2 linked regions of the Chelatococcus sp. YT9 genome follow. Each later gene encodes a partner of the first gene's protein in a complex. Links are inferred from orthologs where the notes say so. Each region holds a gene or a part of one and is shown in the gene's direction. Other genes may lie near its edges.

Region 1 (5,075 bases):
ACAATGAAGCGCATGGGGGACAACGCGCTGTTCCGCACGTCCGGCCTCGACCCTTATGTGCTCAGCCATCCTCTGCCCCAGGAGCGGATGTCGGCCCTTGAGCTGCTGGCCACCAAGAGCCCTGCTTACAACGCGAAAGATTCCGCATCCCTCGTCGCCAGGCATGAGCTGATGCGCGCCAAGTTGTCGGGCTTCACAGAGCGGCCCGAGACGGTGATGCGCCGCTATCCCCCCAGCGACCGTTCGGTGGCGGCGCGCTATGCCCGCGCGATCCTCGCCTACAGGACAGCCCGATCCAGCCAGGCCGTGACCTTGATGGACGAACTTTTGCGGGAACAGCCCAAAAATCCCTATTTCTGGGAAATGAAGGGCCAGGCTCTGCTAGAGAGCGGCCGGGCACGCGAGGCAATCGCGCCCTTGCGTCAGGCCGTCGCCCTCGCCCCGTCCTCTTCGCTGATTCGTGCCATGCTCGGTCGCGCTATGGTCGCCTCCGGCGATCCAAGCACCACCGACCAAGCCATACGGGAGCTGTCGAACGCGACCCAACGTGAGCCGGAGCTCGCCGGCGCATTCCGCGATCTGTCGACGGCCTACGCCCGGAAGGGAGATATCGGCATGGCCGAGCTTGCGGCGAGCCAGTACTATTTCGCCCGAGGCGAATGGGACCAAGCCGCCACGCAGGCGACCCGCGCGAAAGCGAAGCTCAAGCCGAATTCGCCAGCCTGGCTGCGCGCCGATGACATTTTAGCCTATCAACCGGAGCGGCCGCCGGGTAAGTGACACAATCCGGGCGCACAGGGTGTGAACGCTTTTGACAGATTGGATATCGTGCATGCGCTTTTCGTTCCTTTCGCGCGCCGCAACCATCGCCGCGGTGCTCATCGCGACACCGCCACTTTTCTCTGTGCCAGCCGCGGCCGCGGAACTGTCGGCCACGGAAAAGACGGCGATCGAGCAGGTCGTGCGGGAGTATCTCCTTCGCAATCCCGAGGTGCTTCAGGAAGCTATGGTCGAGCTGGAGAAGCGCCAGCAGGAGAGCCAGCGCAAGGCGCAGGAAGATGCCGTGGCGGGGGAGATGGCCGCCCTCTACGAGGCCGAGGGCAATATCGTCGTCGGCAATCCGAAGGGCGACGTCACCCTTGTCGAGTTCTTCGACTATAACTGCGGCTACTGCAAGCGCGCTCTTGACGATGTCACCATGCTCGTGAAGCAGGACCCCAAGCTGCGCGTCATCCTGAAGGATTTCCCAATTCTCCGCCCTGAATCGCTGGATGCTGCGCTCTACGCGCGGGCTGCCCAGCATCAGCTCCCAGGAGAGAAGTTCTTCGACTATCACAGCCGCCTGATGAGCTCGAAGGGTCTCGTCGGCAAAGAGCGGGCGGTCGCCGTCGCGAAGGAAATGGGGCTCGATATGGCCCGCCTCGAGAAGGACGCGACCTCAGAAGCGCTCAAGGCGGAAGTAAGGGACACGCTCGCGCTGGGAGACCGGCTTTCCCTGACTGGAACTCCGGCCTTCGTGCTCGGCAAGGATGTGGTCTTCGGCGCGGTTGGGCATGATCCGCTGAAACAGGCCATTGCCGCTGTCCGTCAATGCGGGCGTACCACCTGTTCCTAACCCGATAGCGAGCCCTGCGCCGGTCGTTTGGGAGACGAGGTCGTCGCGCGACGATCGGTGCGGACCGCCTGCTCTTCCCCTCGCTCGCGGTTCGCGCTAATACGCGCCCTTGCGATGGAGCGGCAGGGCACCGTCGTGGCTCGGGAATTCTGTTGGCAGTTTGATCGCAGCCACCAAGTTCTCTTGCCATTGGGTCAATCTTGCCACTGAACTCAATCAGCCAAGACCCCCGTTTTCGTTTTGGCGTAACCTTCGAGCGGATATGGTCGCGATTCACGTCATCAACGGCCCCAATCTCAACCTGCTGGGACGGCGCGAGCCTGAAACCTATGGCAGCTTGACCCTGGCCGATATCGAGCAGCGCCTGCGCGATCGTGCGGCCGCTCAGGGTGACGTCGCATTGACCTTCCGCCAGAGCAACAGCGAAGGCGATTTGGTCACCTTCATCCAGGAAGCGGGGTTGGCCGGCGCCGGCATCATCCTGAACGCGGCCGCCTATACCCATACCTCCATCGCTTTGCGCGACGCGATCAAGAGCGTCGATGCCCTCGCCATCGAAGTGCATCTCTCGAATGTGCATGCGCGTGAGGAATTTCGCCACCACTCCACAATCGCTGCAGTCGCGATCGGGGTCATCTGCGGCTTCGGCGCAGCGAGCTACGATCTGGCCTTTGACGCGCTCGTGCCAATCCTTGAAAAGCGCGATCGTACCAAAGCTCACAAGACTGCCGCCAAGGCTACCGGAACCTCTCAATGACGAAACTGCCAACAGCCAAGCAAAGCCCGATCGATCCTGAACTCGTCCACGAACTGGCCCGCCTGATTTCCGAGACAGATCTCACCGAGATCGAAGTCGAGAAGGGGGACTTGCGCATTCGTGTGGCGCGCAACGTGACGACGGCGGTGCATGTGCCTGTTGCAGCTGCCCCCGTCCCGGTAGCGCCGGCCCCGATCCCGGCTGCGGTTTCCGCGCCGGCCAAACCCGACGCGCATCATCCCGGCAATGTGACGTCACCGATGGTTGGCACCGCCTACCTCCGCCCCTCCCCCGACGCCAAACCGTTTATTGATATCGGGACGCGTGTCGAAAAGGGCGACAAGCTTTTGCTCGTTGAGGCGATGAAGACCTTCAACGACATCGTGGCACCACGTGCAGGCGTCGTGACCGCCATTCTGGTCGAAGACGGGCAGCCGGTAGAATACGGCGAGCCGCTTCTCGTGATCGAATGACGATGCCGATGTTCGACAAGATCCTCATCGCCAATCGCGGGGAAATCGCCCTGCGAATTTTGCGCGCGTGCAAGGAACTCGGCATCGCGACGGTTGCGGTGCACTCCACGGCGGATGCGGATGCCATGCATGTGCGGCTCGCCGACGAAAGCGTATGCATCGGCCCGCCTGCTGCGCGCGAGAGCTACCTGAATATCCCCTCCCTGATCGCAGCCTGCGAGATCACGGGCGCCGATGCCATTCATCCCGGCTATGGCTTTCTCTCGGAGAACGCCCATTTCGCCGAGGTCCTCAACGATCACGGCATCACCTTCATCGGTCCGAAAGCTGAGCACATTCGGCTGATGGGCGACAAGATCGAAGCCAAGCGCACAGCACGCAGCCTTGGCATCCCTTGCGTGCCGGGGTCGGATGGTGGCATCACCGACGCCGAGGAGGCTGCACGGGTTGCGGCTGATATCGGCTATCCCGTGCTCATCAAGGCGGCGGCCGGCGGCGGCGGTCGCGGCATGAAAGTGGCACGCTCGGCCGGCGAATTGGAGCACGCCCTCGCAACCGCCCGTGCGGAAGCGCAAGCTGCCTTCGGCGATGACGCGGTCTATATCGAGAAATATCTCGAGAAGCCCCGTCACATTGAAATTCAGGTGCTCGGGGACGGCAAGGGCAACGCCATCCACCTCGGCGAGCGCGATTGCTCGTTGCAGCGCCGCCACCAGAAGGTGTGGGAGGAAGGGCCCTCGCCCGCGCTCAACCATTCCGAGCGCGAGCGCATCGGCGATACAGTCGCCAAGGCGATGCAGAAGCTCGGCTATCTCGGCGCGGGCACGGTCGAGTTCCTCTACGAGAACGGCGAGTTCTATTTCATCGAGATGAACACGCGCATCCAGGTGGAGCATCCGGTCACCGAGATGATCACCGGGATTGATCTGGTCAACGAGCAGATCCGGATAGCGGCCGGCAACCCGCTCTCGATCTCCCAGAAGGACGTCCAGATCGAGGGTCACGCCGTCGAATGCCGGATCAACGCCGAGCATCCCGCCACCTTCCGCCCTTCGCCGGGCACGATCACCTATTTTCACCCGCCGGGCGGTCTCGGTGTGCGTGTCGATTCGGCCGTCTATCAAGGCTACCGTATTCCCCCGCATTACGATTCGCTCGTCGGCAAGCTGATCGTCCACGGGCGCACACGTACAGAATGCCTGATGCGGTTGCGACGTGCGCTGGATGAATTCGTGGTGGATGGCATCGAGACAACCCTGCCACTTTTCCGGACCCTGGTCCGCAACCAGGATATCCAGAACGGGATCTATGATATCCACTGGCTGGAGCATTTCCTGAATGATGGCGGGGTCGACGAGATCATGGCCTCCGCCTAAGAGAAAAGCTAAAGCTATCTGACCAGATCAGCATAACGCTGTATCTATTTGATTTTCATTATGTTCTCTGGATATGGATCACCACTGATCCCTATCCTCCGTCTCGGCATAGGGCGGTGATGAATCGGTCGTCGGTCGAAATCACGCCGGAGATCCTGCTCAGGGCTTATGCGAGCGGGCTTTTTCCAATGGCTGAGAACGCCGACGATCCCAGCCTGTTCTGGGTCGAGCCGAAAGAGCGCGGAATCATTCCTCTCGACGGCTTCCACATCCCGCAGCGCCTGGCGCGCACCGTCGCGCTGGACCGTTTCGAGGTCACCGTCGACCAGGACTTCGATGCGGTGATTGCGGGTTGCGCCGCGCCGGACGATGGCCGCGAAGAAACCTGGATCAACGGCCGCATCCGCGAGCTTTATGGTGAGCTGTTCGACCTAGGCTATTGCCACACCGTCGAAGTCCGTGATGCAGGCCGCCTCGTCGGGGGTCTCTACGGCGTCTCGCTAGGCGCTGCCTTTTTCGGCGAGAGCATGTTTCACCGCGAGCGGGACACCTCGAAGATTGCCCTGGTGCATCTAGTCGCACGCCTCAGGCGCGGCGGCTACACCTTGCTCGACACCCAGTTCGTCACGGATCACCTGGCTCGTTTCGGCGCGCTCGCCGTGCCCCGCAAGGCCTATATGGCGGAGCTCGAGGCCGCGCTTGAGCTCCGAGGTGATTGGTGGAGCTGGCCCGCCGGACTGCGCGTCAGCGGAGCCGAAGCGCTGGCGGAGCTCGCCTGATAACCCATGACCTCAGCGGCGTGCTGACGGGGGACGCTGCGCAGCGGGCGCCTCTGGGGGGGCGGCATCGCCGCT
Region 2 (2,787 bases), 2.7 Mb from region 1 along the record:
GGTCACCTTCGTGACGGCGGGAGATCCCGATCCCGATACATCGCTCGCCATCATCAAGGCCCTGCCCGGTGCCGGTGCCGATCTCATTGAAATCGGCATGCCCTTTACAGATCCGATGGCGGACGGCCCGGCCATCCAGCTCTCGTCGCAGCGCGCACTGAAAGGTGGGCAAACCCTGGCGAAGACCCTCGCCATGGTCGCGGCCTTCCGTGAAGCCGACAAGGACACGCCGATCATCCTGATGGGCTACTACAACCCCATCTATATCTACGGTGTCCCGCGCTTCCTCGCCGATGCCAAGGCAGCCGGTGTCGATGGTCTGATTGTCGTGGACCTGCCACCGGAGGAAGACGCCGAACTCTGCCTGCCGGCGCTTGAAGCCGGCGTCGCCTTCATCCGGCTCGCAACCCCGACCACCAACGACAGGCGGTTGCCGACGGTGCTCGCGAACACCAGCGGATTCGTCTATTACGTCTCCATTAACGGTATCACTGGGTCGGCGACCCCCGACTTTGCGGAAGTGGGCTTGGCGGTTGACCGGATCAAGGCGCATACCCACCTTCCTGTTGTAGTGGGCTTCGGTGTGAAGAGCCGCGCCCATTCAGCCGAGGTGGCGAAGGTGGCCGATGGGGTGGTTGTCGGATCGGCCCTGGTCGAAACGGTACGCCGCTCGCTGGATGCAGACGGCAAGGCTGGGGCGGGGACCGTGGAAGCCGTAGCCAGCCTCGTCGGGGAACTTGCCGCCGGTGTACGTGACGGCCAACGCGTCGAGGCTTGAAGGACTGCCCGGCGTTCATAGCCGCGACATCTGGAAGGATGGATAAACGATGAATTGGATCTCCGACGTCGTTCGGCCGAAGATCAAAACGCTCTTCAAGCGCGAAGTGCCGGAGAACCTCTGGATCAAATGCCCAGATACGGGGCAGATGGTGTTCCACAAGGACGTGGAGGCGAATCTCTACGTCATTCCCGGTTCCAACTATCACCTGCGCATGACGGCGGCCAATCGCCTGAAGGCGATGTTCGACGACGCCCGGTGGGAAGCGATTCCGACGCCTGAAGCTGCGGTCGATCCGCTCAAGTTCCGGGATGAGAAGCGCTACGTCGATCGCCTTCGCGACGCCAAGGCCAAGACCGGCATGCAGGACGCGGTACTGGTCGGCGTCGGCGATGTCGAGGGCCAGAAGACGACAATCGCGGTCCAGGATTTCGAATTCATGGGCGGATCGCTCGGCATGGCGGCCGGCGAGGCCATCATTACGGGCCTCGACACCGCGCGCAGCCGTGGCACGCCTTTCGTTCTCTTCGTCTCGTCAGGCGGAGCGCGCATGCAAGAGGGTATCCTCTCGCTCATGCAAATGCCGCGCACGACGGTCGCCGTGCAGCGCCTGCGAGACGCGAAGCTCCCCTATATCGTCGTGCTCACAAACCCGACCACAGGCGGCGTCACAGCGTCCTATGCCATGCTGGGCGACGTTCATATCGCCGAGCCAGGCGCGCTCATCGGCTTCGCCGGACCCCGCGTCATCGAGCAAACCATCCGCGAAAAGCTGCCGCCGGGCTTCCAGCGCTCGGAATATCTCAAGGATCACGGCATGGTCGACATGGTTGTCCATCGCCATGACTTGAAGGCAACGATCGCCCGCCTGAGCCGGCTCCTGATGCGAATGCCCGCCGCGCCTGCGGCGGAGGTGAAGGACGAGCCAGCGCCGGAACCGCAGCAGATGCTGGAAGCCGCCGCGGAGTAGGTCGCCGGCGAGGCTGCGCGGAGCAAGAAGCAATGGATTCATCCGATGCCCTGCTGGCGCGTTTTCTTGCGCTCCATCCCAAGGTGATCGACCTTTCGCTCGGCCGCATCGCGCGCTTGCTGGCGACCCTAGGCCATCCAGAGAACCGGCTTCCGCCGGTCATCCATGTCGCCGGCACGAACGGCAAGGGCTCCACCATCGCCTTCATGCGCGCCATTCTGGAGGCTGCGGGGCTGGCGGTGCATGTCTATACCTCGCCGCATCTGGTGCGTTACCACGAGCGCATCCGGCTCGGGGCCCCCGGCGGCAGCCGCATCGTCGACGAGCAGCGCCTGCTCGATGCGTTCCGTCGCTGCGAGGAGGCCAACGGCCGCGAGCCGATCACCTTCTTCGAGATCACGACAGCTGCGGCGTTTCTGCTGTTTGCGGAAAATCCGGCTGACGTCCTCCTTCTCGAAGTGGGGCTCGGCGGTGAGGCCGATGCCACCAACGTTATCTCGGAGCCGCTGGTGACGGTGGTGACGCCCGTCTCACTGGACCATCCTGAATATCTGGGCAACCGCATCACCAGTGTCGCCGCGGCCAAGGCCGGGATTTTCAAGCGCGGCGTGCCCGCGGTCCTCGCGCCGCAGGATCCAGAGGCCTCAGCCGTGCTGGAAGCTCGAGCCGAGCGCATCGGGGCGCCGCTGATCATCGGCGAACAGGATTTTTCCGTGCATGAGGAAGGCGGGCGCCTCGTCTATCAGGACGAGCGCGGCCTCCTCGATCTACCGCTGCCTCGCCTGACTGGCCGCCACCAGCATATCAATGCGGGCACCGCGATCGCGGCGCTGCGAACCGGCGGCTTCGATCGTCTACCGGTCACCGCGTATGAGGCGGGAGTCAAAACCGCGGACTGGCCAGCACGGATGCAGCGCCTGACACGCGGCGATCTCATCGGGCATGCGCCTGACGGCGCTGAAATCTGGCTCGACGGGGGGCACAACCCGGATGGAGGCCGCGCCGTCGCCAGCGCCATGGCTGACATGGAAGAGAGCAG

The links. The genes of interacting proteins can lie anywhere in the genome.
Region 2: the proteins of accB (region 1) and accD are in contact, whole or in part, in a solved structure (PDB 8UXZ), measured with the Escherichia coli proteins. The link is inferred for Chelatococcus sp. YT9 from one-to-one orthologs.

The regions. Positions count from the first base shown.
Region 1 is NZ_JAHBRW010000001.1:4,180,460-4,185,534, forward strand. The notes cover bases 1,256-4,106. They hold accB (acetyl-CoA carboxylase biotin carboxyl carrier protein), read left to right. Parts: upstream 1,256-2,368; coding sequence 2,369-2,845; downstream 2,846-4,106. Other genes in these bases: KIO76_RS19260 (DsbA family protein), read left to right, coding at 1,256-1,615; aroQ (type II 3-dehydroquinate dehydratase), read left to right, coding at 1,878-2,372; accC (acetyl-CoA carboxylase biotin carboxylase subunit), read left to right, coding at 2,854-4,106. In the rest of the region: KIO76_RS19255 (M48 family metalloprotease), read left to right, coding at 1-780; more of KIO76_RS19260, read left to right, coding at 833-1,255; more of accC, read left to right, coding at 4,107-4,221; aat (leucyl/phenylalanyl-tRNA--protein transferase), read left to right, coding at 4,341-5,000. UniProt on the Escherichia coli protein: This protein is a component of the acetyl coenzyme A carboxylase complex; first, biotin carboxylase catalyzes the carboxylation of the carrier protein and then the transcarboxylase transfers the carboxyl group to form malonyl-CoA.
Region 2 is NZ_JAHBRW010000001.1:1,515,900-1,518,686, reverse strand. It holds accD (acetyl-CoA carboxylase, carboxyltransferase subunit beta), read left to right. Parts: upstream 1-827; coding sequence 828-1,748; downstream 1,749-2,787. Other genes in the region: KIO76_RS06825 (bifunctional folylpolyglutamate synthase/dihydrofolate synthase), read left to right, coding at 1,781-2,787; trpA (tryptophan synthase subunit alpha), read left to right, coding at 1-778.